DNA from 3 places in the Mesorhizobium sp. M0701 genome. Region 2 is predicted to be linked to each of the others. Evidence: riboswitches for the same ligand, from Rfam matches in the RefSeq annotation. Region 2 holds a riboswitch; each other region holds the start of a gene.
The links. A riboswitch is a leader RNA that binds a small molecule or an ion and turns the genes downstream of it on or off. The one in region 2 is predicted to bind cobalamin.

Region 1 (10,377 bases), on a different contig from region 2:
TTTGCGTGTTTTGAGGCCACAGTCCGGGTTTACCCACAGTTGGGAATCCGACAGTCGCTCGCGGGCAAGCATGACGAGATCCGAAATCTCCCCGACTTCCGGGACACGTGGTGAGTGAATGTCGTAGACTCCGGGCCCGATTTCGTTCGGATATTTGGAGCTCGTGAAGGCGTCCAGCAGTTCCATTTTCGAGCGCGACGTCTCAATCGAAATTACATCCGCATCCATTTCGGCGATCGCGTCGATGATCTCGTTGAACTCCGAATAGCACATGTGGGTATGGATTTGAGTCGCGTCCTTTACAGCCGTTGAAGCGATCCGGAAGCATTCGACAGCCCAGTCGAGATAGTCTTTCCAGTCAGACTGGCGCAGTGGCAATCCTTCGCGAAACGCGGCCTCATCGATCTGGATCATCCTTGCGCCGGACCATTCGAGATCCGTCACTTCGTCGCGGATGGCAAGCGCGATCTGGCGGCATGCCTCGGAGCGGGGTACGTCGTCGCGAACAAAAGACCAGTTGAGAATGGTCACTGGGCCTGTGAGCATTCCCTTCACAGGGTATTCCGTAAGCGACTGGGCGAATTGCCACCAGCGCAGCGTCATCGGATTGGGCCTCGATACGTCGCCGAAGATGATGGGGGGGCGCACGTAACGCGACCCATAGCTCTGCACCCAGGCATGCTGGGTGAAGGCGAAGCCGGACAGCTGCTCGCCGAAATGCTGTACCATGTCGTTTCGTTCGAACTCACCGTGCACCAGCACGTCCAGCCCGATCTCTTCCTGCCAGCGAATTGCAGCCTCGATCTCCTTCTTCAGGAAGGTCTCGTAGTCGACATAGCTCAGCTGGCCCTTCGCATGAGCGGCCCGCGCCCTGCGTACCTGCGGCGTCTGCGGGAAGGACCCGATGGTCGTCGTCGGGAACGGCGGCAGCCCGAGCGTGCCGGCCTGGACTCTGGAGCGCTCGGCAAAAGCGCTCTCTCGTCGCTTCATGCTGTCGTCAATGCTGGCGATCCGTCCCTCAACAAGCGGGTCATGGATCTTCGTGGATGTCACGCGAGTGGCGGCAGCCTCGGCAGACGCTTTCAACGCGCCTGCCACCGCATCCCTGCCTTGAGTCAGGGCCCGGGCCAGCAACACCAACTCGTCGGTCTTCTGGGCCGCGAAGGCGAGCCACGACCTGATGTCCGCGTCGAGTTCGGTCTCCATGCGCAGGTCGATCGGCACGTGCAGCATCGAGCAAGAAGGCGCGATCTCGACGCGGTCCAAGGGCCAGCCGGCGACGATCGGTTTGATGCGGTCGAGAATGGCGGGCAGGTTCGCACGCCAGACGTTGCGGCCATCGATCAAGCCAAGCGAGAGCACCAGATCCTTCGGTGCGAGCCGACCCACGGTTTCCAGTTGCTCGGGAGCGCGCACGAGATCAATATGCAGCCCGGCCAGGGGCAGAGAAACCGCGGTTTCGAGATTGTCTCCCAGCGGCCCGAAATACGTAGCCAGCATGATTTTCAACTCGGGCGCGGCTTTCGACAGCTGGCTATAGGCGAATTCGAACGCAGCTCGTTCGTTCGGGTTCAGATCGAGGACAAGCGCTGGCTCATCGATCTGCACCCAGTCGGCTCCCGACAGCTTCAGCCTCTGCACGAGTTGCTCGTAGACGGGCAGCAGCCGCGGCAGGAGCGCGATGGGATCGAATCCTTCGGCAGGCGATTTCGCCAGCTTGAGGAAGGTGATCGGTCCAAGGATGACTGGGCGTGTGTGAATGCCGAGAGCTTTAGCCTCGAGGAAGTAGTCGACCGGTTTCGTCGACGAGAGGGCGAACGTCTGATCATCGTCGAGTTCCGGCACAATGTAGTGATAATTGGTGTCAAACCACTTGGTCATTTCCATCGCGGTTACATCAGGCCCATGAGCCGCGTGCTGGTGACCAGCGTGTCCACAATCCTCCGTCTGACCCTGGTTGCCGCGCGCCATTGCGAAGTAGATGTCAAGTGGGACCTCGCCGCTATTCCAGCCGTAACGGGATGGAACGGCGCCGACCATGGCTGCGGTGTCGAGCACATGGTCGTAGAGCGAGAAGTCGTTCGACGGGATTTTCGACACGCCGCGATCGTGCTGCTCCTCCCAGCTAGCGGCACGGAGCGCCTTCGCCGTCGTGAGAAGGTCGGCGGCGGAAGATTTTCCGGACCAGTAACTTTCAAGCGCGAATTTCAGTTCTCGCCGACGACCGAAGCGCGGCACGCCGAGCGTTGCTACAGGAATTTGCTGAGAGACAGTCATGCCATACCCCGATGGTTGGGGCGTCGGTGACAAGGAAGGCGCTAGCGGGCCGGCACGAACGCCAGGCTGCAGCGGCCACCGAGACACCCCGCCCGTGGACGTAATTCGCCGTGGCAGGTCTCCTGGCTCGCGGGGTCATAGCCTCTACCCGTCTTCCCAAGGCTATTCGCCTCAGTGACATGAGTGGGGTTGGCTCGCCGCTAACAGTTGCGGGGGCAGCGCCGGCATCGCACCGGCTTCCCTCTTAGCTCCGCTGCGGCAGCGCCGTACGGAGAACCACGACTCGGGAGACAATTACAACAGTTCGCTTCTTTGTCAACGCCGCATAAAGAAATGTTTATGTCGTTATGTTAAATTTCCGTTGGCATGTTCCCATAGGTCGCCTCGAAAGCGAAAACTGTGGGAGCCTTGAGCGGCCGGTAAATCAAAGCAATGACGCACATCGCTCTTCGCCAGGAGGATAGGAGTTCGTCGGCTGCCGGCGGCAAACATACCGGCAAGCGCCGTGGTGCTGCTTCCCGCATCATGCGAACGCCACCTCGGCATCGAACTTCGGCTCCGAGGTTCCGACCGCTTCTTTGGTGATCTGCTCGCGACCACATTCGACTCCATGGCGAGGCTGTTGCCCATGTGGAAGGTGTTGGCCGTGATGCCCTCGGTGGCACGACACAACGATTTCGAGGGGAGCACCGGAGGCCCGGTATAGCGGCGTGTTGCGAAGGGTCGAGGCCAACGTTCTGCTCGTTCGCAGCCACCGGCTCAAGGTAACCCGGCTCAAACCACCGGGCCAGCTCAAGTCCTGTCCAAATGAGGCCTGAGCGGCAAATCGTCGTGCACGCGCACGGTTTGGCGTTCGATCTTGTGATGCGTCTTGGGCGGGCAATCGCCACGGTGCAGCGCTTCCAGGCGCGCAACGATTTCGCCGTCATCCTGGGTCTGCCTGTTGTTGTGGCGAACATACTCGACCCAGGTTGGCACATGATAGCACTCGGTCCATAGTTCTGGCTTTTCCAGGTCACGCAGCAACGCCCATTGTCTGGCGCCATCTCGCAGCCGGGCTTTTCGCCACGATGTCATCACACTGAGAAATTCTGGGACATCTCTCTGATCGATACGATAATCGACCATCACCATGATCGGACCGCTTCGTGGCCGCAGGTCAAGTTGCAGCGTCGGTTCGCTGAACTTGTTGGTCGGATCCAGATTGAGCGTTTCGAAATCCGGCTGACGCAGAACGATCCCCATCAGTCCACCAATCACAAGAACCACGCTGGCGACGAGGAAGGCTCCCGAAACACCTTGGACATCCGCCAGTTCGCCCCAAAGCCAGCTTCCCGCCGCCATGCCGCCGTATGTGGCCGTCTGATAGAGAGACAGGGCGCGTCCAACCACCCACCGCGGCGCCGAAAGCTGCACTGTGACGTTAAACAGCGAGAATGATTGAATCCAGGCCGCACCGGCTGGCATGAGGAGCAGACAGCTCAGCCAAACGTGCTCGCTCCATGCCAGAAAGAAGCAGCTGATCGCCAATATAAAGAACGCACCGCGAATGACCCATTCGTTGGAGAGAACTTCTCGGACCCGCCCGATGAGGAGCGCGCCGCAAATCGCTCCCAAGCCGAAGAAGCCAAGCATCACGCCGTAGGTGACCGCGGTCCCTTTGACCTGTTCGCGAGCAACCAACGGCAGGAGAGCCAAAATGACAACGGCGGTGAGGCCGAAAATGAAACTCCGGCACATCACCTTGAGAAGGTTCGGCGACAAGAGCACGTAACGGAAGCCCGCCGCCATCGCACTGCCGAAAGCCTCCCGCGGCAGCGCTTGTCGTGCCCGTACGGCTTTCCACCGCAACAGCGCAGCGATCAGAGCGAAGTAGCAAAAGACGTTAAAGAGGAACGCGAAGGCCGCACCGGCTGTGGCCACGATTATGCCGCCAATCGCCGGCCCGATGCTGCGCATGAGATTGTAGCTCATGCCGTTGAGCGCAACCGCGCTAGGCAGGTGTTCGCGAGGCAGGATATCCCCCATCGAGGCTTGCCAAGAGGGATCGTGCAATGCCCAACCACAGCCGATCAGGAAGGTGAGACCCAGAAGGATCCAGGGTGTCATTTCCCCCGCATAGGTCAGGAACGCCAGGAAGGCGGATACGCAGACCATCAGCAGTTGCGCAGTCAACATGATCCGGCGACGGTCAAAGTTGTCCGCGAGCGCTCCCGCCGCGAGGGAGAAGATCATGTAGGGGAGGGTGGTCGATGACTGGACGAGCGCCACCATTCCATGGGAGGTGGCGATGCTGGTCATCAGCCAAGCCGCCGCCACACCTTCCACCAGGGTGCCAAGGTTCGAAACGAGTGCAGCCGACCATAGCGAACGGAAGGTCTTGTGCTGAAAAGGAACGAGTGAAGATGTTCTCTTCGCCATTGTGGGAAGCTTCGGGATCGAGCGCGGGGCTGGATTTGGTTCGCCTCACTCAACCATGGCCTCGCCGTACAAGCCAAGCTGCCACAGTGGCGCGCCTGCTAACCCAGAAAACTTGGCGGCCTTACAGGCATGCGCAGGACGCGCGAAGCCGCTCAAATCTCCCCAGATGGGTCAGCCATCGAAGACCGGCATCACTTGCCCGTTGAGCGGCTATACGATAATGCTCCGCGCTAAGCAGGAAGCGCCAAAAATTCGAGCGGCGACTTCATTCTCCTATTCAGGAAGGAACTATGAGGCGGCAGACGCGACCATTCACCGTGGAAGTCAAACAAAAGCGCAATTATCAAAAATCCGCACGTTCCATCTGGGGCAATTTCGACATCGCCGCGGCGATGGCCGAGACAACAAAGGAAGTCGAGCCGTTAAATCGTCAGCTTGTTGACTCTACTGTAGTGGCCCTTGATGCTGAACCTTTGCAAAAACCGCGAGTGGAGCATTTCATGGCCAATCCCCTGGAAACCGAGTCAGCAGTAGTTCCTAGCGCACCGGCAGACAAAGCGGAAACGCCAAAACCGAAGACGAGAGCGCGGCGGTCGAGGAAGCCAGAAGCTGAGGCGAGCGCGCCTGCCCGCAAGGAGGGCGCCAAGCCGATATCCGCGACCACTGAAGCACCGCCGTCAGCGCGAACAGGCCGAAAGAGCTACTCCGCGAAGGATCGTGCCCAGAAGCTGGCGCAGATCGAGACCTCGATCGGCGGCGGCGCTACTCTCAAGAGCGCGGTGAAGCAAGCCGGCATCTCGGAACAGACATATTATCTTTGGAAGAAGGCCTCGGCGCCGGCGGCGGACAGTGACGGGCTGAAGGATCTCGTCGCGCTCGAGGAAGAAAACAAGCGGCTAAAGAGCCTGCTTGCCGATCGTCTCCGCAAGGAGAATGCGGAACTGAAGAAAAGGCTCGGGCTGGATTAAGGAGGGTGGGCAGCTGGTTCTTGGCTCGCCACCTACAGTAATCCCGCCTGCTCCGCCTCTCGGCGCAGATTCTGCCGTGGCCTTGGGCCGATCTGCTGGATGACCAGTCCGGCCGCCAGCGAGCCGAGATCGCCGCAATCCTTGAGGCTGCGGCCTTGCGTGTAGCCGTAGAGGAAGCCGGCGGCGTAGAGGTCGCCGGCGCCGGTGGTGTCGACCAGCTCGCGGATCCTGGTCGCATTGATGGTCACGGTCTCGTCGCCGCGCACGATCACCGAGCCCTTTTCCGAGCGGGTGACGGCGGCGATCTTGCAATCCTTGCGGATCTGCGCCAGCGCCTCGTCGAAGGACGCGGTCTGGTAGAGCGACTTGATCTCGTGGCTGTTGGCAAAGACGATGTCGACGGTGCCGGAGCGCATGAGATCGAGGAACTCGTCGCGGTAGCGGTCGACGCAGAACGAGTCCGACAATGTCATCGACACTTCGCGCCCGGCGGCATGGGCGAGCTTCGCCGTCTGCCTGATCGCTTCCTTGGCGCGCGGCGGGTCCCATAGATAGCCCTCGAAATAGGTGACCGCGGCGCCCGACGCCTTGTCGGCCTCGACGTCCTCCGGGCCGAGCTCGACGCAGGCGCCGAGATAGGTGTTCATCGAGCGCTCGCCGTCCGGCGTGACGAAGATCATCGAGCGCGCCGTCGGTGGCTCGCCGCTGAGCGGCCTGGTGTCGAAGGCGACGCCCTGGGCATGGATGTCATGCGCGTAGATTTCGCCGAGCGCGTCGTTCGAGACCTTGCCGAAGAAGGCGGCGCGGCCGCCGAAGCTGGCAACGCCCGCCGCCGTGTTGCCGGCGCTGCCGCCCGAGGCTTCAATGGCCGGGCCCATGCGGCTGTAGAGCAGTTCGGCGCGCCTGGTGTCGATCAAATTCATCGCGCCCTTGATGATGCCGTTGGTCTCCAGGAACGCCTCGTCGCACTGGGCGATGATGTCGACGATGGCATTTCCGATGCAAAGCACGTCATAATCCGGCATCAATGTCTCCGCCAAAACTCTGCCGGCTTCTTGCCACCCCGGCCGGGCGCGGGTCTGGCCAGTGGGAATGGGCTTTCTCGCTTGCCAATCCGTTCGGCGCCAGCCCTCACGGGGCGGCAAGTCCTGCCTCGCGACGCAATTCGTCGGCCCTGTCTGTCTTCTCCCAGGTGAAGTCAGGCTCTTCACGGCCGAAATGGCCATAGGTCGCGGTCTTGCGGTATATAGGGCGTAAGAGATCAAGCATCTTGATAATGCCCTTCGGTCTGAGATCGAACAACTCAAGAATGAGGCGCTCGATCCTTCTTTCCTCAACCCTCGCTGTCCCGAACGTGTTGACCATGACAGAAACCGGACTGGCCACGCCGATTGCGTAAGCAAGCTGCACCTCGCAGACGTCCGCAAGTCCGCTAGCGACGATATTCTTTGCGACATACCGGGCCGCATAGGCAGCTGAGCGGTCAACCTTGGACGGGTCCTTGCCCGAAAAGGCGCCGCCGCCGTGACGACCCATCCCACCATAGGAATCGACGATGATCTTGCGTCCAGTGAGACCGCAGTCGCCGCGCGGCCCGCCGACTACGAACCTCCCCGTCGGGTTGACCAGAATTCTTATGCCTTCCGTCTCCAGGTGGGTCGGCAGGACAGGCTTTATGATTTCCTCAATGACGCCCTCGCGGACCGTCTCTTGCGAGACCTGCTCGTCATGTTGGGTCGATACGACGATGGTATCAAGGGCGACCGGGCGCAACCCGTCATAGCGCACTGAGACTTGGGATTTCATGTCAGGACGCAACCAGCCAAGCTGTCGTGCTTTCCGGACATCTGCCTGTCGTTTCGTCAAGCGATGAGCGAGCTGGATCGGCAAAGGCATTAGAGTATCGGTTTCGCGGCATGCGTAGCCGAACATGAGGCCCTGATCTCCCGCTCCCTGCTGGAGGTCCTGCCCTCGTCCCTCGTCAACGCCCTGGCTAATGTCGGGCGATTGCTCGGTGAGTGCATGAACGACGGAGCAACGCCGGCCGTCAAAGCCGACGGCCTCATCGTCGTATCCAATATCGAGAATTGTATCGCGCGCAACTTGGCTATAATCCACCCGCGCATCGCTGGTAATCTCGCCAGCCAGAACGACTATCCCTGATTTTACCAACGCTTCACAGGCGACGCGCGCCTTGGGATCGGTGCGGAGGATGGCATCGAGGATGGCATCCGAGATGTTGTCGGCCAACTTATCCGGGTGTCCCGCGCCAACCGATTCGGAAGAGAACACGAACTGCCTAGCCATGAAATGCCTCACTTCGGGTGTTGGAGTTGTATGGGGCATTTTGCTTAGCCCACCTTACCTGTCGGGGATGCCCGGGACCTCGAACGCAGCGCACGAGTCGGCAACGTCTCTTCGCAGGGAGGCATGGAGATCTTCGTCGTCTGGCTCGCCAGAGGACGGAGTCAATGAAGCGAGCAATTTGCACGGTTTCCACATCGCGCATGCCCATTGACGTCACTGCTGGCGCCCCCAGGCGAATTCCGCTTGTGACCGCCGGATCCCGCGGGTCGCCAGGCACCATGTTAAAGTTTGTGATGATGCCTGCCTTTGCTAGCCGCTCGGCATAGGCCTTGCCCGATAGTGGTCGATCGCGCAGATCAAGGATCAGCATGTGATTGTCCGTCCCCCCGGTAACCAGGTCATAACCTCGCTCGATCAGTGCCTGTGCAAGAGCCTTGGCATTCTTGACGGTCTGTTGGCCGTGGCTTCGGAAGGACGGGTTCGCGGCTTCGTGCAAGGCAACTGCTAGCGCAGCGATAACATTCATATGGGGGCCGCCTTGCAGTTGAGGGAAGACAGCGCGATCTATTCGTCTGGCGAGATTGTATTTGCCCTTCGAATGATACAGCGCTTGATAGCGATCTTCATTCCTTGACAAAATGAAGCCACCGCGGGGACCGCGGATCGATTTGTGGGAGGTGCTGCTGACCACGTCGCAATGGCGCACGGGATTCGGGTGCGCTCCCGCGGCAATCAGGCCGCTGATGTGCGCAATGTCGGCTACGAGATAGGAGCTCGCTTCCAGGGCGATTTCTGCCATTGCCGCGTAGTCAAAGACACGCGGGTAAGCAGTTCCGCCGACCCAAATGAGCCGCGGCCGTTCCCGCTTGGCTGTCTCGCGCAAGCGGTCATAGTCAATCTGCTGTGTCTTTTCATCTAGTCCATAGGGGACGCGTTGATAGTCAGTTCCGGAAAAGTTGATGGCCCAACCATGAGTCAGATGGCCCCCTTCCGGAAGGGGCAAGCCCATGACTTTGTCACCGGGGCTCAAAAGCGCACGATAGACAGCCTGGTTGGCCGGCGAGCCGGAATAAGGCTGGACGTTGGCATGCTCGCTGCCAAATAGTGTTTTCAAGCGCTCAATGGCTAGATTCTCAAGCTCATCAACGACCTCATTTCCAGCGTAGTATCGCGCACCGGGGTACCCCTCGGCGTACTTGTTCGTGAAAATCGAGCCGTTCGCTTCCAGCACGGCCGAGGACGCAAAGTTCTCTGAGGCGATGAGCTTAAGGGTCGTCCGCTCCTGCCGCTCCTGTCTTAGAAGCAGTTCGTGAACGCGGCAATCAACCGCCGCCAAGGAAGACTGCCCGTAGGTGTCGGGCTGTGCGATCGCGCCGTCGGCGGAGTTGTCCATGATAGCTTCGCGCTCCAATTGGATGACCTATTTCACGGTCAAGCATGCGGTCCCCTTCGGCCGCGTGTCTCGTACCGCTTCGAGCCGTTGAAGGTCTCGTTTGTGATAGCCATCGCCGTGGGGCAGGAGATCAACCAACAATTGAACCAGCCCGCCGTCCTTACCTCCTGTTTTGAGATTGTACGAGCACCACGGACGTTGTTCGTTGCAGTAAAGAAAGTCGGCTCTGGCCAGCAGCCGAACGTGTCGCACAACGTGCTCACGACGCAGACCCAGAATCTCCGCTAGCTGGCAGACAGTTAGGTCCGCGTGCGCGCAAAGGCCTAGAATTCGAAGGCGATCTAAATGCGCTGCCGTCCGTAGGCGACTGACCAGTGTCAGCATTGGTCACGACCAAGCCACTTGGAAAGCCTGGGCACTCGTCCTACTGAATTTGTCATTTCGCGTTCTCCACAGATGTTGCAGCTTTCGAACCAAATAATATGGTTGCTTGTCCACCGACCGGACAATCTCGGTGGCCGTGAAGATACTGTTTTGAGCCGATATGGCTGTGTCGAACAAACAAGATGGGCGCTCTTCTTGCCATTGCCTTTAGCCGAAATTGCACGCAGTTCGGCGGGTCGGAGAATAAGCCACGGTTCGGACCCCACTGACTCAAACGTTGCAATAAGCCTACCATTCACAGCGAACCGGAGTTGCTAAGAGTCTATGAATTTCCTTGAAGGATCTGTTGCAACGTTTGCGCAGCCCGGTCTTGCTCCCGGCTTGCAGCGGTCAATCTCGTGCAGACTGACCGTGATGCAAAGATGACAAGGAAGGTTCGCTTTCAATCCGATCTTCTTCCTGGCCAAGTAGTTCGTAGTCTCATAACTGTGGCCTAGACAAAAGGAGGGCTAATCAGCGAGGTATGATGTCGTTAGCGTGGTTGGGCCACCAGCAGGTCGACGCCAAGATCGACACGCGCAATTTCCCGCGCTACGAGAATGTCAGTGACTGCACGCTCTTCCTCGG
Region 2 (10,377 bases):
CGCAAAGGCATGCTCCTGGTTCATCGGCGCGCAATAATCGAGCCGGTCGAGATAGGGCACGGCCTGCAGATAAGTCTTGGCCTCGATCAGCTTTTCCGTGCCGCGGTGCAACAGCCCGATATGCGGGTCAACGCGATCGACGACTTCGCCGTCAAGCTCCAGCACCAGGCGCAAAACGCCGTGCGCCGCTGGATGTTGCGGGCCAAAATTGATGTTGAAGTTGCGAACGGAGGTTTCAGCCATTTACTGCTTTGCCTTTTCATCCCCCGGAAGCACGTAATCCGTACCTTCCCACGGAGACAGAAAATCGAAATTGCGGAATTCCTGCTTGAGCTCCACTGGCTCGTAGATGACGCGCTTGGCTTCGTCGTCGTAACGCACCTCGACGAAGCCGGTCAGCGGAAAGTCCTTGCGCAGCGGATGGCCTTCAAAGCCGTAATCGGTCAGAATCCGCCGCAGATCGGGATGGCCTGAAAACAGCACGCCATAGAGATCATAGGTCTCGCGCTCGAACCAGTCGGCGCCGGGATAAATCCCGGTGATCGACGGCACCAGCGTCTCTTCGTCGGCCTGGACCTTGATTCGGATGCGGATATTCTGTCTCGGCGACAGCAAATGATAGACGACGTCGAAGCGCTTCGCCCGCGATGGATAATCGGCGCCGCAGACGTCGATGATCGAAATGAACTGGCATTTCGGGTCGTCGCGCAGGAAGGTCACCACCTCGATCAGGTCGCGCGGCTCGACCGAGATGGTGAGTTCGCCATAGGCGAACACCGCCGCGCCGATCCGGCCGATCAGCTTCTCGCCGAGATAGGTCGAGAGGTCATTCAACGCCTGGGTCATGCCGCTCACCGCTCGATCGTGCCGGTGCGGCGGATCTTCTTCTGCAGCAGAAGGATGCCGTAAAGCAGCGCTTCGGCGCTCGGCGGGCAGCCGGGCACGTAGATGTCGACCGGCACGATGCGGTCGCAGCCGCGCACCACCGAATAGGAATAATGATAATAGCCGCCGCCATTGGCGCAGGAGCCCATCGAGATGACGTAGCGCGGCTCCGGCATCTGATCGTAGACCTTGCGCAGCGCCGGCGCCATCTTGTTGGTCAGCGTGCCGGCGACGATCATGATGTCGGACTGGCGCGGGGACGCGCGCGGCGCGACACCGAACCTCTCCGAGTCATAGCGCGGCATCGAAGTATGGATCATCTCGACGGCGCAGCAGGCGAGGCCAAAGGTCATGAACATCAGCGAGCCGCTGCGCGCCCAGGTGATCAGCGCCTCGGTCGAGGTGACGAGAAAGCCCTTGTCGGCGAGCTCGTTGTTGATCTCCAGGAAGAATGGATCGTCGGACCCGACCGGCCTGCCGGTGTTGGGGTCGATGAGGCCCTTGGGCTTCGGCGCGACGAGCGTACCGGAACTGTCGTTCAATCCCATTCCAGCGCTCCTTTTTTCCATTCATAGGCAAAGCCGATGGTCAGCACCGCCAAAAACACCATCATCGACCAGAAACCGAGCATGCCGATCTGACTGAACGACACCGCCCACGGAAACAGGAAGGCCACCTCCAGATCGAAGATGATGAACAGGATCGACACCAGGTAGAAGCGGATGTCGAATTTCATGCGGGCGTCGTCGAACGAGTTGAAGCCGCACTCATAGGCCGAAAGCTTTTCCGGATCGGGGTTGCGATAGGCCACCAGGAAGGGTGCGGCGAGCAGCGCCAGTCCGACGACCAGCGCCACGCCGATGAACAGGACGATGGGCAGGTACGAACTCAACAATGCGTTCATTCTGCAGCTTTCCGTTGCGGCCAATCCACTCTGATTACAGCACCGGACCCACTTGCGGAAGCGTGACAGTTTAACCACTGAACCGTTTTAAGGGGGCTCTATGCTGCAACGCGGCGAGGGTTAGCGCAGCGCTTTCGGCGAAGCAAGTCAAACCTTGTTCAAATCGCGGTGCTGGACGGCATATCCGGGAAAACTGGTCCGATCCGCTCCTGTTTGATTTCCTTCACTTTTTACTCCACTTTTCTCTCCTGACATGGATGCCGCCAAAACCCTGCTAGCATGGCACGGAATCGCAGGTCATTTTCTCTGTCCAAAATCGTCCGGATGCCGCCTTCATGAAGGAAAAAATCTCGCTTGCCATGGCCCGCCGCATTGCGCTGGCGGCACAGGGATTCAATGACCCGCGCCCCACCGGCACGCCTGACCGCCGGCATCTGGCCCGCGTGCTTGCCCGTACCGGCCTGCTGCAGATCGATTCCGTCAGCGCCGTGGTGCGCGCCCACTATATGCCGCTTTATTCGCGGCTTGGCCCTTACAAGCTGGCGTTGCTCGACAACGCCGCCGTCACGCGCAAGCGCATGGTCTTCGAGTATTGGGCGCATGAAGCCTCGTTCTTGCCGGTCGAGACCTATCCGCTGATGCGCTGGCGCATGCAGCGGGCCGAACGCGGCGACGAAATGTACAGCGGACTGGCCAAATGGGGCCGCGAGCACGCCGCCTATATCGAAGACATCTATCGCGAGGTCGCCGAACGAGGCCCGATCGCGGCGTCGGCTTTCGAAGGCCAGAAGGGTTCGGGCGGCTGGTGGGGCTGGAGCCATGCCAAGCATGCCTTCGAGTGGCTGTTCTGGGCCGGCCGCATCACCACGGCGCATCGCCGCGGCTTCGAGCGGTTCTACGATCTGCCGGAGCGCGTGCTGCCGCCGGCGGTACTCGCGCTACCGGTTCCCTGTCCCGAGGATGCTCACCGCGAATTGCTGCGCATCTCGGCCCGCGCCCACGGCATCGCCACGGCAGGCGACCTGCGCGACTATTTCCGCCTCTCGCCCGCCGACATCAAGGGCCGCATCGAGGAGTTGGTCGAGGCCGGCGACCTGTTGCCGGTGAGCGTCGAAGGCTGGAGCAAAACAGCCTATCTCCACAACGACGCCCGTTTGCCGCGCAGGATCGAGGCGCGCGCCTTGCTCGCGCCGTTCGATCCCGTCGTCTTCGAGCGGTCGCGCACCGAGCGCTTGTTCGACTTCCACTACCGCATCGAGATCTACACGCCGGCCGAAAAGCGCCGGTATGGCTATTATGTGCTGCCATTCCTGCTCGGCGACAGCATCGTCGGGCGCGTCGACCTCAGGGCCGACCGTCCGGCCGGCGTATTGCGCGTCCATGCCGCCTATGCGGAGCCCGGCGCCCCGCCACAAACCGCTGCCGAGCTTTTCGAAGAATTGAAGCAGATGCAGGGCTGGCTCGGCCTGGAACGCATCGAGGTGACCGCTGCCGGCGACCTCGGCCGGCCGCTCGCGGATATCGCCGCGGCATAGACGTGCGTTGACACGACTGCCTCCACAAGCCTAAATCCGTTCCAGACGGTCCCCTGCCCGCAACGGCAGGGGCCAAGAGGGAATGCGGTGCGAAATCTCGATTTCAAATCCGCGGCTGTCCCCGCAACTGTAAGCGACGAGCCTCGGCCGAAAACCACTGGGATATTCCCGGGAAGGCGGCACCCAGGCGATGACCCGCGAGCCAGGAGACCTGCCGTCTAGGACATAAGAATCCGATCGCCTGGCGGGTTTTCCGGGCAAGGAGCCTGATTTGGAACGCGACAGCAGTTTTCCGGCTGAGACAGCGGATTTATTGTCCGGCCATGGTGATTCCCCGGCCGGCGTTACCGTCATCGTCTGCTCGTCCTGCCGTGACGAGACCGGTTCGGACGCTCATCCGCGCGCCGGCGAACTGCTCGCAGAGGACACGCGCCGCGCCGCTTCCAGCGAAAACATCAAAATCCGCACCGTCGAATGCCTCGGCAATTGCAAGCGCCGGCTCAGCGCGGCCATGCTGCGCGACGGCTGCTGGAGCTACGTCTTCGGTGATCTGACCACGACCAGCGGCGCCGATCTCGTCACCGGGGCAAAGCTGTTCGCCACCTCGACGGATGGGCTCATTCCATGGCGCGGCCGTCCCGATTGCCTAAAGCGCGGCCTCGTTGCCCGCATCCCTCCCCTTGACCTTCTGAAGGACTTGATATGACCGCTGCCTCCCTTTCGCGCGTTCCCTGCACCGTGGTCACCGGATTTCTCGGCGCCGGCAAGACGACATTGATCCGCCATTTGCTCGAAAACGCCAAAGGCAAGCGGCTGGCCATCATCGTCAACGAGTTCGGCGACATCGGCATCGACGGCGAGATCCTGAAGGGCTGCGCCATCGACACCTGCCCCGAGGAAAACATCGTCGAGCTGGCCAATGGTTGCATCTGCTGCACCGTCGCCGATGATTTCGTCCCGGCGCTGGACCAGATCCTGTCGCTGACGCCGAGGGTCGACCACATCCTGATCGAGACATCCGGCCTCGCTTTGCCCAAGCCGCTGGTCCAGGCCTTCCAGTGGCCGTCGGTGAAAAGCCGCGTGACGGTGGACGGCGTCATTGCCGTGGTCGACGGACCGGCGCTGGCTGATGGCCGCGTAGCCAACGACATGGACGCCCTGCAGGCGCAGCGCGCGCAGGACGAGACGCTCGACCATGACGATCCGGTCGAGGAAGTGTTCGAAGACCAGCTCGCCTGCGCCGACCTGATCATCCTGTCGAAGAGCGACCTGATGGACGCAGCCGGCGCGGCCCGTGCCAATGCCGTCATCGGCAAGCACGTTGCGCGGGCGGTGAAGATCGTACCGACTTCGCAAGGCAAGGTCGACCCGTCGGTGCTGCTCGGCCTCGGCCTCGCCGTCGAGGACGACATCGAGAACCGCAAGACCCACCACGACGACGAGCTCGACCACGAACATGACGATTTTGACTCGTTCGTCATCGACATCGCGTCCGTGTCCAACCCGGACGAGCTCGCACAACGGGTCGCCACGGCGGCGGAGGAAGAAAACGTGTTGCGCGTCAAGGGTTTCGTCGAAGTCGGCGGCAAGCCGATGCGGCTCCTGCTGCAGGCCGTCGGTCCGCGCGTCAACCACTATTACGACCGCGCCTGGACCGCTGAAGACGACCGCCGCTCGCGCCTAGTCGTCATCGGCCTGAAAGGGCTGAACCGCCCGGCCATCGAGCGTATCCTCGCCGGCTGACCCCAGGTACGAGCCGCGATGCACATCCTCACCACCACATCCGCCTCGCTCGACGATCTCGCCGAGCCTGTCGATCTCAGGCAAACGCCTGCGGATGTCGTGGCGCTGTCCTTCACCGACAGCGACCTGGCCGGGCTGGCGGCGGCGTGGAAGGCAGATGCGCACCGCCTGCCGTCGATGCGGCTCGCCGCCTTGCGCGACCTGCGCCATCCGATGTCCGTCGACCTGTGGATTGACAGTGTCGCCCGCCACGCCAAGGTCATTCTGGTCCGCATCCTCGGCGGCTACGAGTGGTGGCGCTATGGCTGCGACCAGCTCGCCGTTATCGCGCGAAATCGCGGTATCAAGCTGGCGCTGCTGCCGGGCGAGAGCCACGACGAGGATTTGCGGCTGATCGAAGGCTCGACGCTGCCGCGCGAGGAGTTGGACGGCCTGCTTGGCTATTTCCGCGAGGGTGGACCGGCGAATATGACGGCGCTGGTGCAGAGGCTGGCAAGTCTCGCTGGATCGGGTGCGGCGGTAGCCGAACCTGTTAGCGTGCCAAAGGCGGGATTTTACGAGCCGGGACTGGGGGTCGTAGAACGCGGCGTCCCCCTCCCCCTCGAGGGGAGGGTCCGGCCGCAGGCCGGGGGTGGGGTCCTCTCCGAAGCGCGCCTACACAAAACGTCGCGCACTGCCGTGACGACCCCACCCGGCCCTGCGGGCCACCCTCCCCTCGAGGGGGAGGGGGACGTCGTGCCAATTCTCTTCTACCGTTCGATGCTGCTCGCGGCCGATGTCGCGCCCATCGACGCGCTTTTCGAAGCCCTGCGCCACCGCGGCATGGCTCCCGTGCCTATGTTCGTCTCCAGCCTCAAGGACCCGGCGTCGCTCGCCTTTGTCGAAACCGCGCTCGCAACCCTGAAGCCTGCCGCCATCATCACTGCGACGGCTTTCGCCTCGGGTGCCGAGCCCGGTGTCGAAACCCTGTTCGACCGCGCCGGCGTGCCGGTGTTCCAGGTCATCGTCGCGACCACCCGCCGCGACATCTGGCAAACCAATCAGCGCGGCCTGGCGCCCGCCGACCTTGCCATGCATGTCGTCCTGCCCGAGCTCGACGGCCGCATCCTGGCCGGCGCCATTTCATTCAAGGGCGAAAGCGAAACCGACCCGGCGCTGGCCTTCCGCGCCTTCGCCAACCGGCCTGAGCCCGACCGCGTGGCGCAAGTGGCGAACCGTGTCGAGGCCTTCGTGCGCCTGCAGCGGACGCCGCGTGCGGAGCGCAAGCTCGCCATCCTGATCCCCGACTATCCGAGCGCCCCCGGTCGCACCGGCTACGCGGTTGGTCTCGACGTGCCGTCCAGCGTGCTGGCAATGCTGCACGACCTGAGCGAACAGGGCTACGCCGTTGAGAGGATTCCGCAAACGCCGCGCGAGTTGCTGGAGACGCTGGAGCGTGGAGGTGAAGGGTTGGGGATTGAGGACTATCTCGGGTACTCGGCGGAATTGCCTGCTGAAGCGATAGCTGCCGTGACGGCCGCATGGGGGAATGCGGCAGGTGAGACAAGTTTGTGCGAGGCACCCCCCTCTGTCCTGCCGGAGACGTCCGGCAGGACAGAGAGGGGTGTTCAGGCGCCTAGCGCCGCAAAATTCGCCTTCCGCGCAGCCACCTTCGGCAACGTCACCGTGGCACTCGCACCTGACCGCGGGCGCTCAGCCGACCGCCGCGCCGACTATCACGACCCGATGCTGCCGCCGCGCCATGCGCTGGTCGCCTTTGGCCTCTGGCTGCGCAAGTCGCTCGGCATCCATGCTATTGTCCATGTCGGCGCCCACGGCACGCTGGAGTGGCTGCCCGGCAAGACCGTGGCGCTCAGCGAAAACTGCTTTCCCGAGATAGTCACCGGTCCCTTGCCCGTCATCTATCCCTTCATCGTCTCCAACCCGGGAGAGGCAGCGCAGGCCAAGCGGCGCATTGCCGCCGTCACGCTCGGCCATCTGCCGCCGCCGCTGACCGGCGCCGGGCTGGACGAAAACCAGCATAGGCTTGAACGACTGGTTGACGAATATGCCCAGGCCGACGGGCTCGACCGCCGCCGCCGCGACCGCCTGGCGAAGCTGATCGTCGAGACGGCGGAAAAGACCGGCCTCGCCTCAGAGGCAGGCGTCGCCAGGACCGACGCAGCCGACGAGGCTTTGCGCCGCATCGACGCCTGGCTCTGCGATCTCAAGGATTTCGCCATCAAGGACGGCCTGCACATTTACGGCCGCTCGCCGGAAGGCGAGGCTGATCCGTTGCGGCGGGAAAGCGCGGCAGCTGAAAAAACCGCGCTGCTTGCCGCCCTCGACGGCCGCCACGTCGCTGCCGGTCCGGCCGGTGCGCCGGCACGGGGTCGGCGCGATGTTCTGCCGACCGGCCGCAATCTGTTCACCGCCGACCCACGCACCATGCCGACGCCGACCGCCTATGATCTGGGCAAGGTGGCAGCGGAAGAAGTGGTCCGCAGCCACAGGCAATCGCATGGCGACTGGCCGCGCTCGCTGGTCATCGACCTGTGGGGCTCGGCCTCGCTGCGCACCGGCGGTGAGGAGATCGCGCAAGGCCTGGCGCTGATGGGCTGCCGGCCGCAATGGGATTCCGCCACCGGCCGCATCACCGGCATAGACGTGCTGCCGCCGGCAACACTCGGCCGTCCGCGCATCGATGTCACCTGGCGCATATCGGGCCTGTTCCGCGACATGTTCCCGACCCAGATCGCGCTGATCGACGCCGCGGCCAACGCGGTGGCGACCCGCGACGAGGACGATTCGGAAAACCCGCTCGCCGCTAGGACCCGCATCGACGGCAAGATCAGCCCGCGCATTTTCGGCACCTCGCCGGGCACTTACGGCGCGGGCGTCGAGGACTTGTTGTCGAGCGGCGACTGGGCCGCGCGCGAAGAGATCGGCCGCACCTATCTCGGCGCCACCTCGCACGCCTATGGCGGCTCCGAGGGCAAAGGCATTTCGGCGCCCGGCGCGTTCGAGGATCGCCTCGCCGAGGCCGACCTTCTGGTTCATACCGGCGACGACCCCGGCCGCGACATCCTCGAAGGCTCGGCCGACGTCGCCTTCATCGGCGGCTTTTCGGCAGCACTTGCCGCGCTCGGCAAAAACGCCGACGTAATCGTGCTCGACACCACGGACCCGCAAAGACCGAAGCCGCGCTCTATCAGTGAGGCCGTGTCGCGCGTCGTGCGGGCACGCGCCGTCAATCCGCGCTTCATCGCCGGCCAGATGCGTCATGGCCCGCGCGGCGCCTCGGAATTCGCCGAGACGGTCGACCGGCTTGTCGGCTTTGCTGAGACTACCCATGCCATATCGGGCACGCTTATCGAGGCCGTGCACGACGCCTATCTCGGCGACCCCGTGGTCCGCGCCTTCATCCTGCGCGAAAACCCTTCAGCCGCAAAAGTCATCGCCGAGCGTTTTCTCTCGGCACGGCGGCGCGGGCTCTGGCATCCGCTGCGCAATTCCATCGATGACGATCTCGCCGCACTGATTGCCGAAGCGCAAGCTCTGGGAGTGGCGGCATGAACGCTCTCTCGCGCCGTGGCGCCTGCCCCGCTTTGTCGGCGCCGATGCAGACCGGCGACGGGCTGCTGGTGCGGCTCAATCCGGTCGCTGGAGGACTGTTGCCGAAATCGTTGATCGGACTCTGCGAATCCGCCTTGCGCCATGGCAACGGCATCATGGAAGTGACCGCCCGCGGCAGCCTGCAGATCCGCGGCCTGACGCCGGCAAGCGCGCGGCTGCTGGCGATGGAGGTCGATGCGCTGGGCATCGCGGTGCGCACCGGCGTGCCGGTAGAGACCGGCCCGCTGGCTGGGCTCGACCTGGAGGAGATAGCCGACCCGCGCCCGATGGCGGAGCGGATTCGGGCGGCAATTGAGGACGCCGGTGTTACGCAACGCCTTGGCCCGAAGGTTTCGGTGATCGTCGACGGCGGCGGGCAGCTGACAATGGATGCGGTTACGGCCGATGTCAGGCTGGTCGGGGTGCGGGCCGCCGACGGAATTAAGTGGCGGGTATCGCTCGCCGGAGATGCGCAGGGTGCCACGCCGCTGGCGATGTCCGAGGAAGATGCGGCTTGTGACATCGCCGTCGCCATTCTCAGGATGGTTGCCGAAAAGGGCCGCGATGCCCATGCGCGGGATTTGACGGCGAGGCAGCTGAGATCTCTCGCAAGTTGGCGATCCTTCGCGCCCCCCTCTGTCCTGCCGGACATCTCCCCCACAAGGGGGGAGATCGGCAGCTTCGCCGGCGGCTTCCCCCCAGCACCTTCGGCGATTGGCGAAAGCGGAGGCGAAGGCGCAATCTCCCCCCTAGAGGGGGAGATGTCCGGCAGGACAGAGGGGGGCGCGAAGGATCGCCGGCCCATCGGAGTTTTCGATCTGGCAGCCGGCAGTGCCGCCCTCGGCATCGGTCTGCCCTTCGGCAGCATGCCGGCGGACCACATCGTCACTCTCGTGCGGAGTGCCCTCGCCCTCGGCGCGACCGAAGTCCGCCCGGCGCCGCAGCGCGCGCTGCTTTTCCTCGGCCTTGCGCCAGCCGCCTGCTCGTCCCTTCAAGACGCAGCCGCAGCCCTCGGCTTTGTCACCGACGCAGCCGATCCGAGCACCAGGATCGCCGCCTGCCCCGGCGCACCCGCCTGCGCCTCCGGCCGCATCGCCACCCGCGACATCGCCGAGACCATCGCCGTGGAAAACCGCGATATCCTCGATTCCTCCTTAACGCTGCACATCTCCGGCTGCGCCAAGGGCTGTGCCCATCCCGGCCCGGCGGCGCTGACCCTGGTCGGTGGCGAAAACGGAGCCGGACTTGTCGTGGACGGGACGGCAAAGGCATTGCCCGCCGGATACAGGCCGGGCTACGACGCCGCGCACGGCATCGGCCGCGTTGCAGCGGTGATCCGCAGCGCACGACATCCCGGCGAAACCGCTGCCGCCTGCCTGGCAAGGCTCGGCGCGGCCGGCATCACCGAAATCTACCGACAGGAATGAGCATGCCCGCCCAGAACGCCTACGACTACATCCATGACGGCACGGCGATCTACGAGCGCTCCTTCGCCATCATCCGCGCCGAGGCCGACCTGTCGCGCTTTTCCGAAGCCGAGGCCGAAATCGCTATCCGCATGATCCACGCCTGCGGCCAGGTCGAGGCAGCGCGACATTTCGTTTTCTCGAGCGATTTCGTCGCCGCCGCGCGCACGGCGTTGGGGGCCGGCGCGCCGATCTTCTGCGACGCGCAGATGGTCTCGCACGGCGTCACGCGCGCCCGGCTTCCGGCCGG
Region 3 (10,377 bases), on a different contig from region 2:
ACCGGAGCCTCTACTGTGCTGTCTGGCTGCTGAAACCGCTGCGCGACTCAACTTTCTTCCCGCTGCTGGGCAGAATCCTGACCAACGAAGCGCGCAACCTGATCGGCGTCGCCACGGTCTTCGGCATCGTTCTTTTCGGTTTTGCGCTCGCAGCCTATGTCATCGAGCGCGACGTCCAACCGCAACAGTTCGGCAGCATCCCCCAGGCAATGTGGTGGGCGGTGGTCACGCTGTCCACCACCGGCTATGGCGACGCTATTCCGGAAAGCTTCGCCGGCCGCGTCCTTGCCGGGGCGGTCATGATGAGTGGCATCGGCATCTTCGCGCTCTGGGCTGGCATTCTTGCCACCGGCTTTTATCAAGAAGTCCGTCGCGAGGATTTCGTCCGCAATTGGCAATTGGTCGCCGCCGTGCCGTTGTTTCAGAAGCTCGGCCCGGCCACACTAGTCGAGATCGTGCGCGCATTACGACCTCGCATCGTGCCGGCGGGCGCTGTGATCTGCCGCAATGGCGAGACCGGTGATCAGATGTTCTTCGTCGTGGAGGGGCGCGTCAGCGTCGCGACGCCGAACCCGGTGGATCTGGGCCCTGGCGCCTTCTTCGGCGAGATGGCGCTGATCACCGGCGAACCGCGCTCGGCGACCGTCAGCGCCACAACGGTGGTCTCACTCCTGTCGCTACACTCGGCGGATTTCCAGATGCTGTGCAGCAGCAGCCCGGAGATCGCAGAAACCATCCGCAAGACCGCGCTCGAGCGGCGCGGCGCGGCGCCTAACGGTTGACCGTATTAGACTAGGTGTTCCTCAGGAGGAGGATGCGATGCCAAGGCGGCCAATTGCCTGCCGATGGTGGCTGGCTGGAACTACATGCTGTGCCGCTGCCGAACCACCCTCAATACAAATCGCCACGGAATCGTGGAAAAATGCTTTAAAATCAACGCGGGAGGCGTTGCGACGCTGCATCTCGACCGCACCATTAAATTCGAAAGCGGAATCTCTTGCCCGTTGAATTCGAGCACGGCAGGGGGCGTCCTTGTCGGGGCACGTGCTTTTGCCTGATTGCGGTCGCGAGTTTGGCTTATGCGAAGTGGCCATCGGCGGGCATGGCCTCTATCGACAAGCGCACATAACTATTCGCGCACCAGGCGTCCGGTCGCCCACCAGATCACCGATACAACAACGATCGATGCGTAGCCGTCCACGGCATAGTGCCAGCCAGTGAACACCGATCCGTACAGGATCAGGGCTGCAAAGGTCCAACCCGGAACGCCAAGCCAGCGATTGATCGATGACAGCAAATAGGCATTCAATGTGGCAAAGGCGACATGCATGCTTGGCATGGCCGAGATGCCGCCGCCAAGACTTGGCCGGCCGCTTTGGTAAGCCATCAGGAGATATGCCGCGGGTTCCCGCACCATGTAACTATGGTCCAGCCTGTCCAGGGCCGCATTCAATCCGTGGAAGCGATCCACGCCGACAAAGTGGTGGTAGTAAACCGGTCCGACCGATGCCAGCGCCAGGGCCAAGACCGTTCCGAGGACGGACAACGTCAGCGCTGCTGCGCAGAGATAGCGGATGGGGGCGATCTCGTCCGACCAGAGCGACACGAAAAGGATAGTGCCGAACCACTGGTAAAACCAAATGACTTCATAGCTGTTGAAGACGACGAACGACCAATTGTTGCTGTCGAGCTTATGGACGATCTCCCATGGCGGCATCTCGTGCAGCCATTCATCAGCGTCGGCCAACCAGTTGTCGGCATAGTATGGGACGACGGACGGGATGGCGATCTTGTAGGTAGAGAACGCGGTCAAGCTGGCAAAGAAGAACAGCAGCACCAGCAGACAACCGCGCCAGCGCCCTTGAACCAAATCCAGTGCGTAGCGAACCGGTTGCCGCCGGCCATGGATTAGCGCGGCACAGCAGACGCCACCGATAAACAACACCGGAATGCCAACAAGAAACTTGTGAGAATAGATTAAGGCTGACGTATAGAATACTTCTGGATATAGTGCAGCTGCGCTTAAAACGTATGTCGCCATGAACAAGGAGAGGCGCAATTGCCATAGGGCGGAGGGCCTGTAGCGAGAGGCTTCCGTGGTTAGGGCCAAACCAATTTACCCGTTCTTAACGTTTCGCCGGAGAGACACATACACCGATAAGGTAAAAACCTTGCCGCCAGGTTTACTTTTCCCCGGTGGTCGACATTTGCCGGCTGGCCGCATGCGGTGGATTGATTCCCTGAGCAATCTTGCATCCGCATTGCTGTCCATGCCCCCGCGTCAAGGAATTGCCCCAGAGCCTCGAACCGGCCGGGTGTTTAAACACCGGTCCACCGCTCCCTCAGTTGACATATCATAAGTTTTAGCTTATCATAAGTCATGATTTATGATTATGCAGGAATGGTGGCCTTGGCCGATCCGACGCGCCGCAAGGTGTTCGAGCTCATCGCCGATCGGCCACGCGCGGTCATCGATCTGACGCGAGTGCTTCCGGTTTCGCAGCCGGCGGTATCGCAGCACCTCAAGGTTTTGAAGCAAGCCCGGCTGGTCCGCGCAGAGCCGAAAGGTGCCAGCAACATCTATCATCTCGACCCGCATGGGCTCGGCGAGATGCGCGCCTGGCTCGACCGCATGTGGGGCGATGCGCTCGACGCCTTCAAACGGGAAGTCGACAACAGCAAGGAGAAGAGGAAATGACGACCATGATCAAGCCCGCGCCGGTCAGGAAGTCGGTGACGGTGGAGGTGCCGCTCGACAGGGCATTCGATGTGTTCACCACAGGATTCGGGCGCTGGTGGCCGGCTTCGCACTCGATCGGCAAATCCGCCCTGACGACCGCGGTGATCGAACCGAAAGCCGGCGGCCGCTGGTACGAGATCGGCGAGGATGGGTCACAATGCGATTGGGGCGAGGTTCTCGCCTGGGATCCGCCGTCAAGGCTGACGCTCGCCTGGCGCATTGGAGCCGGCTGGCGCTACGATCCGGCATTGCTGACCGAAGTCGAGATCCGCTTTGTCGCGCTCGGCGAGAACGCGACGCGTGTGGAACTCGAGCACAGGCTTCTGGAGAACATGGGCGAAACCGCAGAGGCGATGCGCGAGGCCTTCGAGTCCGAGGGTGGCTGGAGCGGTCTCCTGGACCGCTATGCGGCTGAGGCCAAGCGCCACGCCGCCTGATCGGGAAGCCGTTAAGTCCAATATCCAGCGAGGCCGTCGCACCGTCGGCCTCGCCGTTTTTGAATCAGTGTCGATCTGCCCATCTGGTTGACCGGGGCGGGGAGATACGCTGCCCTTTACCTGCCGCCGCGAAGGTTTGCAGCGTCGCAGGTTTGTAGAACGTCCTCTCCTCCTACCATCCGGTATGCGCCGCGTCGTTTGGACGCGCGAACGGCGCTGTAGCAATTTGTCGTTGTGCATGGTCCTTTCGCAAAATCGATTCCGATTGTCAGGATCATGGTCTAGACCTGACAGGCACCTTATCCGGAAATCCGATGGCGGGAGGCGCTGGTGGAAGGCCAGGACGAACAGATGACCGGCGCCAGGGCGGCCGAGGAGCGCCGCGCCGACATCTATGACGAGGACGGCGTCATCCTGTCGTCGTTCCTCGCCCAGATCGGTGCCGCGATCGCCGATCGCGATACGCTGACGTTGAAGCGCGAAGTCGACGATCTGCACCAGTCGGAACTCGGCCACCTGCTCGAGGCGCTGCACCCGGAACAGCGACGCGCGCTGGTCGAATTGCTGGGCAAGGATTTCGATTTTTCCGCGCTGACCGAGGTTGACGAGGCGATCCGCCGCGACATCGTCGACAGTCTGCCCAATGCGCAGATCGCCCAGGCGGTGCAGGATCTCGATTCCGACGACGCGGTCTACATTCTCGAAGACCTCGACCAGGAGGACCAGGACGAGATCCTGTCGCAGCTGCCGTTCACCGAGCGGATCAGGCTGCGGCGTTCGCTTGACTATCCCGAAGAGACCGCCGGCCGCCGCATGCAGACGGAGTTCGTCGCGGTGCCGCCCTTCTGGACGATCGGCCAGACCATCGACTATATGCGCGAGGACAACAATCTTCCCGACCGTTTCAGCCAGATCTTCGTCATCGATCCGAGCTTCAAGCTGCTCGGCGCCATCGACCTCGACCAGATCCTGCGTACCAAGCGCTCGGTCAAGGTCGAAGAGGTCATGCATGAGACCAGGCATGCCATCCCGGCCACCATGGACCAGGAGGAGGCGGCACGCGAATTCGAACAATACGATCTTCTGTCCGCCGCCGTCGTCGACGAGAACGAGCGGCTGGTCGGCGTGCTGACCATCGACGACGTCGTCGACGTCATCCAGCAGGAGGCCGAGGAAGATCTGCTGCGCATGGGCGGCGTCGGCGACGAAGAACTCTCGGACAGCATCTTTTCGACCTCGCGCTCGCGCGTGCCCTGGCTGCTGGTCAATCTTTTGACGGCTTTCCTGGCGGCCTCGGTGATCGGCCTGTTCGACCGCACCATCGAGCATATCGTGGCGCTGGCGGTGCTGATGCCGATCGTCGCCGGCATGGGCGGCAATGCCGGCTCGCAGACCATGACGGTCACGGTGCGGGCGCTGGCGACCAGGGACCTCGACATCTACAATGCCGGCCGCATCATCCGCCGCGAAATCGGCGTGGGCTTCATCAACGGCATCATCTTTGCCATCCTGATCGGCCTCGTCGCTGCTGCCTGGTTCCACGATCGCAATCTCGGCGGCATCATTGCGGCTGCGATGATCATCAATATGTTCGTGGCGGCTCTGGCGGGCATCCTTATCCCGCTGCTGCTCGACCGCTTCAAGATCGATCCGGCTGTGGCTTCGGCGGTTTTCGTCACCACGGTCACCGATGTCGTCGGTTTCTTTGCCTTTCTCGGGCTCGCCACATGGTGGTTCGGCGTGCGCTGAACGTCACCTCAATTGACTTTTACGTAAATGCCATGCGAGGCTTTGAAAGGTGCCTTGCCCGCCGATTCTGGTACGCGCCTCGGCGACGGCCAGTTGGAACTCGCGGCGTGGCCGGGGCATTGGAGTGACGATGCGGGAATATTATTCGATCACGGAGCTGACCCGCGAATTCGACGTGTCGACGCGGACGTTGCGCTTCTATGAGGACGAAGGGCTGGTGCAGCCAGTAAGACGCGGCCGCACTAGGCTGTTCCGTCCGTCGGACCGGCATCTCATCCGCCAGATCATGCGCGGCAAGAGGCTCGGCTTCTCGATCAACGAGATCCGCGAAATCATCCAGATGTACAGGGAGCCGCCCGGCGAGGTCGGCCAGCTCAAGCTGATGATCAAGCGCATCGAGGAAAAGCGCGAGGATTTGCGCCAGAAACGCCGCGACCTCGAAGAGACCTTGGCCGAGCTCGACCAGGCCGAGGAATCCTGCGTCGAGCGGCTGGTGGAGCTCGGCGTCACCACATGAGCGCGGCGTCAGCGCCGGCTCAGATCCAGCGCCGTACCCTTTTGGCGTAGTCCCGGTATTTCTTGCCGAATTTGGCCGTCAGCACCTTCTCCTCGCTCTCGATCGTCAGCTTCTGCGTCAGGAACGCCGCGATGACCGCCAGCGGCAGGAACCAGGCGATCCCAGTGACAAAGGCGAGGCTGACCAGCAGCAGCGTGTTGGCGAGGTAGATCGGGTTGCGGCTGACGGCGAAGGCTCCGGTAGTCACCAGATGGTCAGGCACACCGTTCGGGTTGAGCGTCGTCTTGGCGCGGATCATGGTGCGGATTGCCGTGAACCAGAGCGCGGCAACCGCCACCAACCCCACAAGGCCGGCGGCGAACAGGATGTCGCCGAGAAGATCGCCGATCCACGGCAGCGGGTAGAACAGCCCTAGCGCGACGCTGACGATGATGGCAGCGATATAGATCAGCGGCGGCCATGGGATGTGCCCCAGCTTCGGCTGCCCAGGATTTTGCTGCACGGGTTTCGGGTGACTGTCGCTCATTATTGTCCTCCCTCGATTAGCGCGTTCCCGGTTCCGCCGCCTCGGTTTGGGCGGTGCAGGTGCCGGCGAGCTCGCCAATATGCGCCTTCCACTCCGGGGACTGGTCGTTGCTGTAGAGCCGGTCAAGCGAGGCTTCGCCCTGGAGAGTGTCCAGCATGCAGGCACAATAGCTGGAGCAGAACTCGGTGTCGCGTGCCTGCTCGCAGGATATCTGGCAGGATTTCAGAAAACGCACCTCCCTGGTTTCGGCCTGCGCCGGCATGAATTGCGAAAACAGCCAGACCGAGCCGATCAGCACCGGCTGATGGATCAAATAGAAGGCAAGGCTGTGCCGGCCGATGAAGACCAGCGGATTTGCCCAGCGGCCAGGCGCCAAGGCCGACAGCCGCGTCAGCGCGCCGGAGGTGGCGGCGAGCTTGGTAACCGCGATGCCGGCAAGTACGGCGCCGAACCAGGGCAGCAGTGGAACGTAGTCGTTGGAGCGCGGGTTGGTCGCCGACAGGCCGACCCACCACAAAGCCGGATGATCGAAAAGCTCAGATCGCAGGTAGAAAGGCGCGGCAATAGCGAGGGCCGCCACGGCAAGCGTCAGTAGCGCCGGGAGGCGCAGGAACGCCAGGCCGAGCAGGCTGGCGAGCGCGATCTCGTGCAATATGCCGAAGAAGATGAAGCCGTCGGGCGTGGCGATGCGGGTGACCAGCGATATTGCGAGCGCTGCCCCGGCAACCATGGCGAAGCGCTTCCAGAAGCCGGTCCAGCGGATTTTCTTGCCATGGGCGAGATAGAGGCTGATGCCGACCAGGAACAGGAAGCTCGAGGCGATGCAGCGCGCGTAGATTTTCCACCAGCCGAAGGCGGTGAGGCCGGGATCGGTGTAGCCGAAGAATTCGAGGTCCCAGGTGAAATGATAGCTCGCCATGGCAAGCAAAGCGATGCCGCGTGCAATGTCGATAGCGGCGATGCGCTTCGACTTCGGTTGATCCTGAACGGCTGCGCTCGGCGTGTCGATGCTCATGGTCTCGCTGTCTTGGTTCAGCCCCGGCAAGACGACTATCACGGTTGCCACCGTCAAAAGAAGCAGGGCCTTGCGTCGTGTTGGCGCCGGTCGGCATCAGAGCTGCTTTAGGCCAGAGCCGGAAAGCCTTTGGCCGGCGTGCTGGCGTTCTTCGGCCTGGGCGCGGTTTTCGCGACACTCGGCCTGCTGGCGGCGGCCTGCGGCTTCGTCACCTGGCGCTATCTGCCCAAATCGCTTTGATGTGCGAGCGCCGCATGGCGCTCGCGCACCCAGTTGTGGAAGCGGTGCAAGTCGTATTCCTCGGGCATCAGTACGCCGGCCTTGTGGCGCATCGAGCGCAGGCCCATCTGGTTGACCTCGCAGATATCAGCATCCTCCTCCAGCACCTGGGTACCGAAGGCGACGATGTTGTCGATATCCGCGGCCGGATCGGCGAGCGCTTCGCCTCGCGGCGGACGAGCAGCCAGTTGCGATACCAGATGGCCTCGAGATCGCGCTGATAGGCCGCGATGTCCCAATAGGCTGATGACGGCAGCGTCGGCTCGGCCCGCGTCAGGCCCTTGTAGGGACCGCGCTCATTCGGGCTGGGTTGCATGCCGGCTTCCTCCCCATCCGCCAGCCGACACCCGGCTGCGAAAATTGTCAATCGCGGCGCCGGCCGACCGGCTTGGCGAGGCGGCGCATTCGCCACACGATCCGGCGGAATTTGGTTTGCCGGGCGCGGCGATTCTGCCTATAGTCGCTGATGTCGTCGGTTCCGTTTGGAACCAAGAGGGAATGCGGTGAGGGCAAGTTGTTTGCCCAATGCCGTGGCTGCCCCCGCAACTGTGTGCGGTAGTCCTCTCCATATGCCACTGAAGGTTCGCCTTCGGGAAGGTGGGGAAGGGCGCTGATCCGCGAGCCAGGAGACCTGCCGGCGACAGGAAACTGACTTCTATGCCCTCGGGTGGAGGGCGAAAGGACAAGACATGAATACCGCTTCCGTTTCGCTCGGCGCTTCCGCCTCCTCGCAGTCGCGTCTCATGCAGCTGGCGCTTGCTGCATTCCTCGGCATTTTCGTCATGGGCTTTGTCGGCTTCTCGCATATCGATGCGGTCCACAATGCCGCGCACGACTATCGCCATTCGATGGGCTTTCCCTGCCACTGACAAGGGGCTGACATCATGACACTGTTTCGCAACGTCGTGTTCATCGCGGCGATCGCAGGGCTTGTGGCCGGCGTGGCTCTCGCCTGCATGCAAGCCTATGCCACGGTGCCGCTCATCCTGAAGGCGGAAATCTACGAACAGGCCGGCGGCGGCCATGACCATGCCGCGGCACCTGCGGCACCGGCCGAAAACGCCGCGGGCACGACGGCTATGAGCAGCGCCGCGCCGGCACCGGCTGAAGCAATGGCTCCGGCGGAAGGCGAAGGCTGGGCGCCGGCCGACGCTTTCGAACGCTTCGCCTTCAGCGTCGTTGCCAATATCGTCACCGGCATCGGCTTCGCGCTGGTCCTGGTCGCGGTTTCGGAATTCGCCGGCGGCATCGGCAACTGGCGCCAGGGCGTGTTCTGGGGGCTTGCCGGCTTTGCCGTGTTCACGCTGGCGCCGGGCCTCGGCCTGCCGCCGGAACTGCCGGCGATGCCGGCGGCCGACCTTGTCCAACGCCAGATATGGTGGTGGGCAACAGTGGTGGCGACAGCGGCCGGTCTCGGCCTTATCGTCTTCCGCAGATCGCTGCCGCTGGTGGCTCTTGCCGTGGCGTTGATCGTTGCGCCGCATATTGTCGGCGCGCCGCAGCCCAATAGCTTCGAGACGGCGATCCCGGAAGGCCTGCACCACCAGTTCGTGGTGGCGGTGACGCTGACCAATCTGGTGTTCTGGCTGGTGCTCGGCGCGGTCGTCGGCGTGGTGCGCGGACGCTTCACGGGCACGGCGACCAGCCTGCGCGACAGCTTTGCCTGACCGCGCTGCCGGGGCACTGACCCTGGTCATCGGCGGCGCGCGCTCCGGCAAGAGCGCGCATGCCGAGAGCCTGGTGACGGTCGGCCCGCCGCCTTGGAGCTATATCGCCACGGCGCAAGCCTATGACGAGGAGATGCGCCAGCGCGTCGCGCTGCACCGCTCGCGCCGCGGCGCCGGCTGGACGACCATCGATGCGCCGTTCGACCTTGCCGGCGTGATCGAGGCGCTGCCTGATGGCCAGCCGGCGCTGATCGATTGCCTGACGCTGTGGCTGACCAATCACATGCTGGCCGACCATGATGTCGAGGCCGAATGCCGGAGGCTGGCCGATGTGCTGTCGCGGCCGCGTGGGCCGTGGTTCGTGGTGTCCAACGAGGTCGGCCAGGGCATCGTGCCGGACAATGCGCTGGCAAGACGGTTTCGCGACGCCGCCGGTCGGTTGAATCAGGATGTCGCGGCTGTTGCCAGCACCGTGCTTTTGATGGTGGCGGGGCTGCCGCTCAAGGTGAAATGACATGGCTGATACTGTCGATCCCAAGGACGAGGAACGCCACCGCGCCAAGATGGCCAAGCGCAAGGCGGTGCAGGACGCCGAGGTCGCGGCCAAGACGGTCGAGAAGGGGCTGCTGATCGTCAACACCGGACCGGGCAAGGGCAAGACCACGGCCGCCTTCGGGCTGGCGCTCAGGATGCTCGGCTATGGCAAGCGCGTCGGCGTCGTCCAGTTCATCAAGGGCAAGTGGCACACCGGCGAGAAGGACGCGTTTGCTAGTTTTGGCGATCGCGTCGTCTGGCACGCCATGGGCGAGGGCTTTACCTGGGAAACGCAGGACCTGAAACGCGATATCGCGGCGGCCGAGGCCGCCTGGGCGAAGGCGCTCGAGCTGATGGCCGAGCCGTCGATCAGCCTCGTGGTGCTCGACGAGCTGAACATCGCGCTGCGCTACGACTACCTCGATCTCGAAAAGGTGGTCGCGGCGTTGAAGGCGCGTCGCGAAGGCCTGCATGTCGTCGTCACCGGCCGCAACGCCAAACCGGTATTGGTCGAGGCGGCCGATCTGGTCACCGAGATGGGCGTGACCAAGCACCACTTCTCCGCCGGCGTGAAGGCGCAGCAGGGGATCGAGTTCTGAGGGGTGTTGCTGGGGAGGCAGAGGCGCGGTGTCTCGACCTCTCAAGATTTGGGTTCCTCGCCCGCCGCGAAGCGGGGGAGAGGTGGCCGCGCCGCGCCCGGAGAGGGGGCTTTCGTAGAGCGCGGTTCCCCTCTCCGTCTCGGCTTCGCCGAGCCACCTCTCCCCACTTTCGTGGGGCGAGGAACCCAAGCTGGAACTAAGCTGCGAACCTTCAAGGCTGAAGGCGCCCTATTTTGTTCTTGCTTTGTGCCGGCAGCTATGCTACTAATTTCGGTATGGTGCTAATTGGCTCCAACGACCCGTCGCTTGGCGGG

Region 1: it holds a riboswitch for cobalamin, as region 2 does, so the genes downstream of both, metE (5-methyltetrahydropteroyltriglutamate--homocysteine S-methyltransferase) here and NKI24_RS10495 (DUF1636 family protein) in region 2, are expected to answer to the same signal.
Region 3: it holds a riboswitch for cobalamin, as region 2 does, so the genes downstream of both, NKI24_RS20525 (CbtB domain-containing protein) here and NKI24_RS10495 (DUF1636 family protein) in region 2, are expected to answer to the same signal.

What each region holds. Positions count from the first base shown of each region.
Region 1 covers NZ_JAMYPO010000058.1:20,639-31,015, reverse strand. The annotation lists gene metE (5-methyltetrahydropteroyltriglutamate--homocysteine S-methyltransferase) at 1-2,277, opposite strand, end outside; cobalamin riboswitch at 2,373-2,573, opposite strand; gene NKI24_RS32350 (MFS transporter) at 3,070-4,698, opposite strand; gene NKI24_RS32345 (transposase) at 4,989-5,666, shown strand; gene NKI24_RS32340 (adenosine kinase) at 5,699-6,691, opposite strand; gene metK (methionine adenosyltransferase) at 6,798-7,973, opposite strand; partial or broken gene glyA (serine hydroxymethyltransferase) at 8,028-9,366, opposite strand; gene NKI24_RS32325 (hypothetical protein) at 10,283-10,377, opposite strand, start outside.
Region 2 covers NZ_JAMYPO010000008.1:79,764-90,140, forward strand. The annotation lists gene NKI24_RS10470 (NADH-quinone oxidoreductase subunit D) at 1-243, opposite strand, end outside; gene NKI24_RS10475 (NADH-quinone oxidoreductase subunit C) at 244-846, opposite strand; gene NKI24_RS10480 (NuoB/complex I 20 kDa subunit family protein) at 852-1,433, opposite strand; gene NKI24_RS10485 (NADH-quinone oxidoreductase subunit A) at 1,424-1,789, opposite strand; gene NKI24_RS10490 (winged helix-turn-helix domain-containing protein) at 2,125-3,324, shown strand; cobalamin riboswitch at 3,354-3,557, shown strand; gene NKI24_RS10495 (DUF1636 family protein) at 3,596-4,030, shown strand; gene cobW (cobalamin biosynthesis protein CobW) at 4,027-5,067, shown strand; gene cobN (cobaltochelatase subunit CobN) at 5,086-8,622, shown strand; gene cobG (precorrin-3B synthase) at 8,619-10,088, shown strand; gene NKI24_RS10515 (precorrin-8X methylmutase) at 10,085-10,377, shown strand, end outside.
Region 3 covers NZ_JAMYPO010000022.1:34,953-45,329, forward strand. The annotation lists gene NKI24_RS20480 (cyclic nucleotide-gated potassium channel) at 1-782, shown strand, start outside; gene NKI24_RS20485 (phosphatase PAP2 family protein) at 1,130-2,041, opposite strand; gene NKI24_RS20490 (ArsR/SmtB family transcription factor) at 2,381-2,698, shown strand; gene NKI24_RS20495 (SRPBCC family protein) at 2,695-3,177, shown strand; gene mgtE (magnesium transporter) at 3,529-4,926, shown strand; gene NKI24_RS20505 (MerR family transcriptional regulator) at 5,057-5,443, shown strand; gene NKI24_RS20510 (methyltransferase family protein) at 5,463-5,969, opposite strand; gene NKI24_RS20515 (heparan-alpha-glucosaminide N-acetyltransferase) at 5,986-6,984, opposite strand; gene NKI24_RS20520 (SRPBCC family protein) at 7,203-7,370, opposite strand; cobalamin riboswitch at 7,720-7,916, shown strand; gene NKI24_RS20525 (CbtB domain-containing protein) at 7,953-8,132, shown strand; gene NKI24_RS20530 (CbtA family protein) at 8,148-8,930, shown strand; gene cobU (bifunctional adenosylcobinamide kinase/adenosylcobinamide-phosphate guanylyltransferase) at 8,923-9,444, shown strand; gene cobO (cob(I)yrinic acid a,c-diamide adenosyltransferase) at 9,446-10,063, shown strand.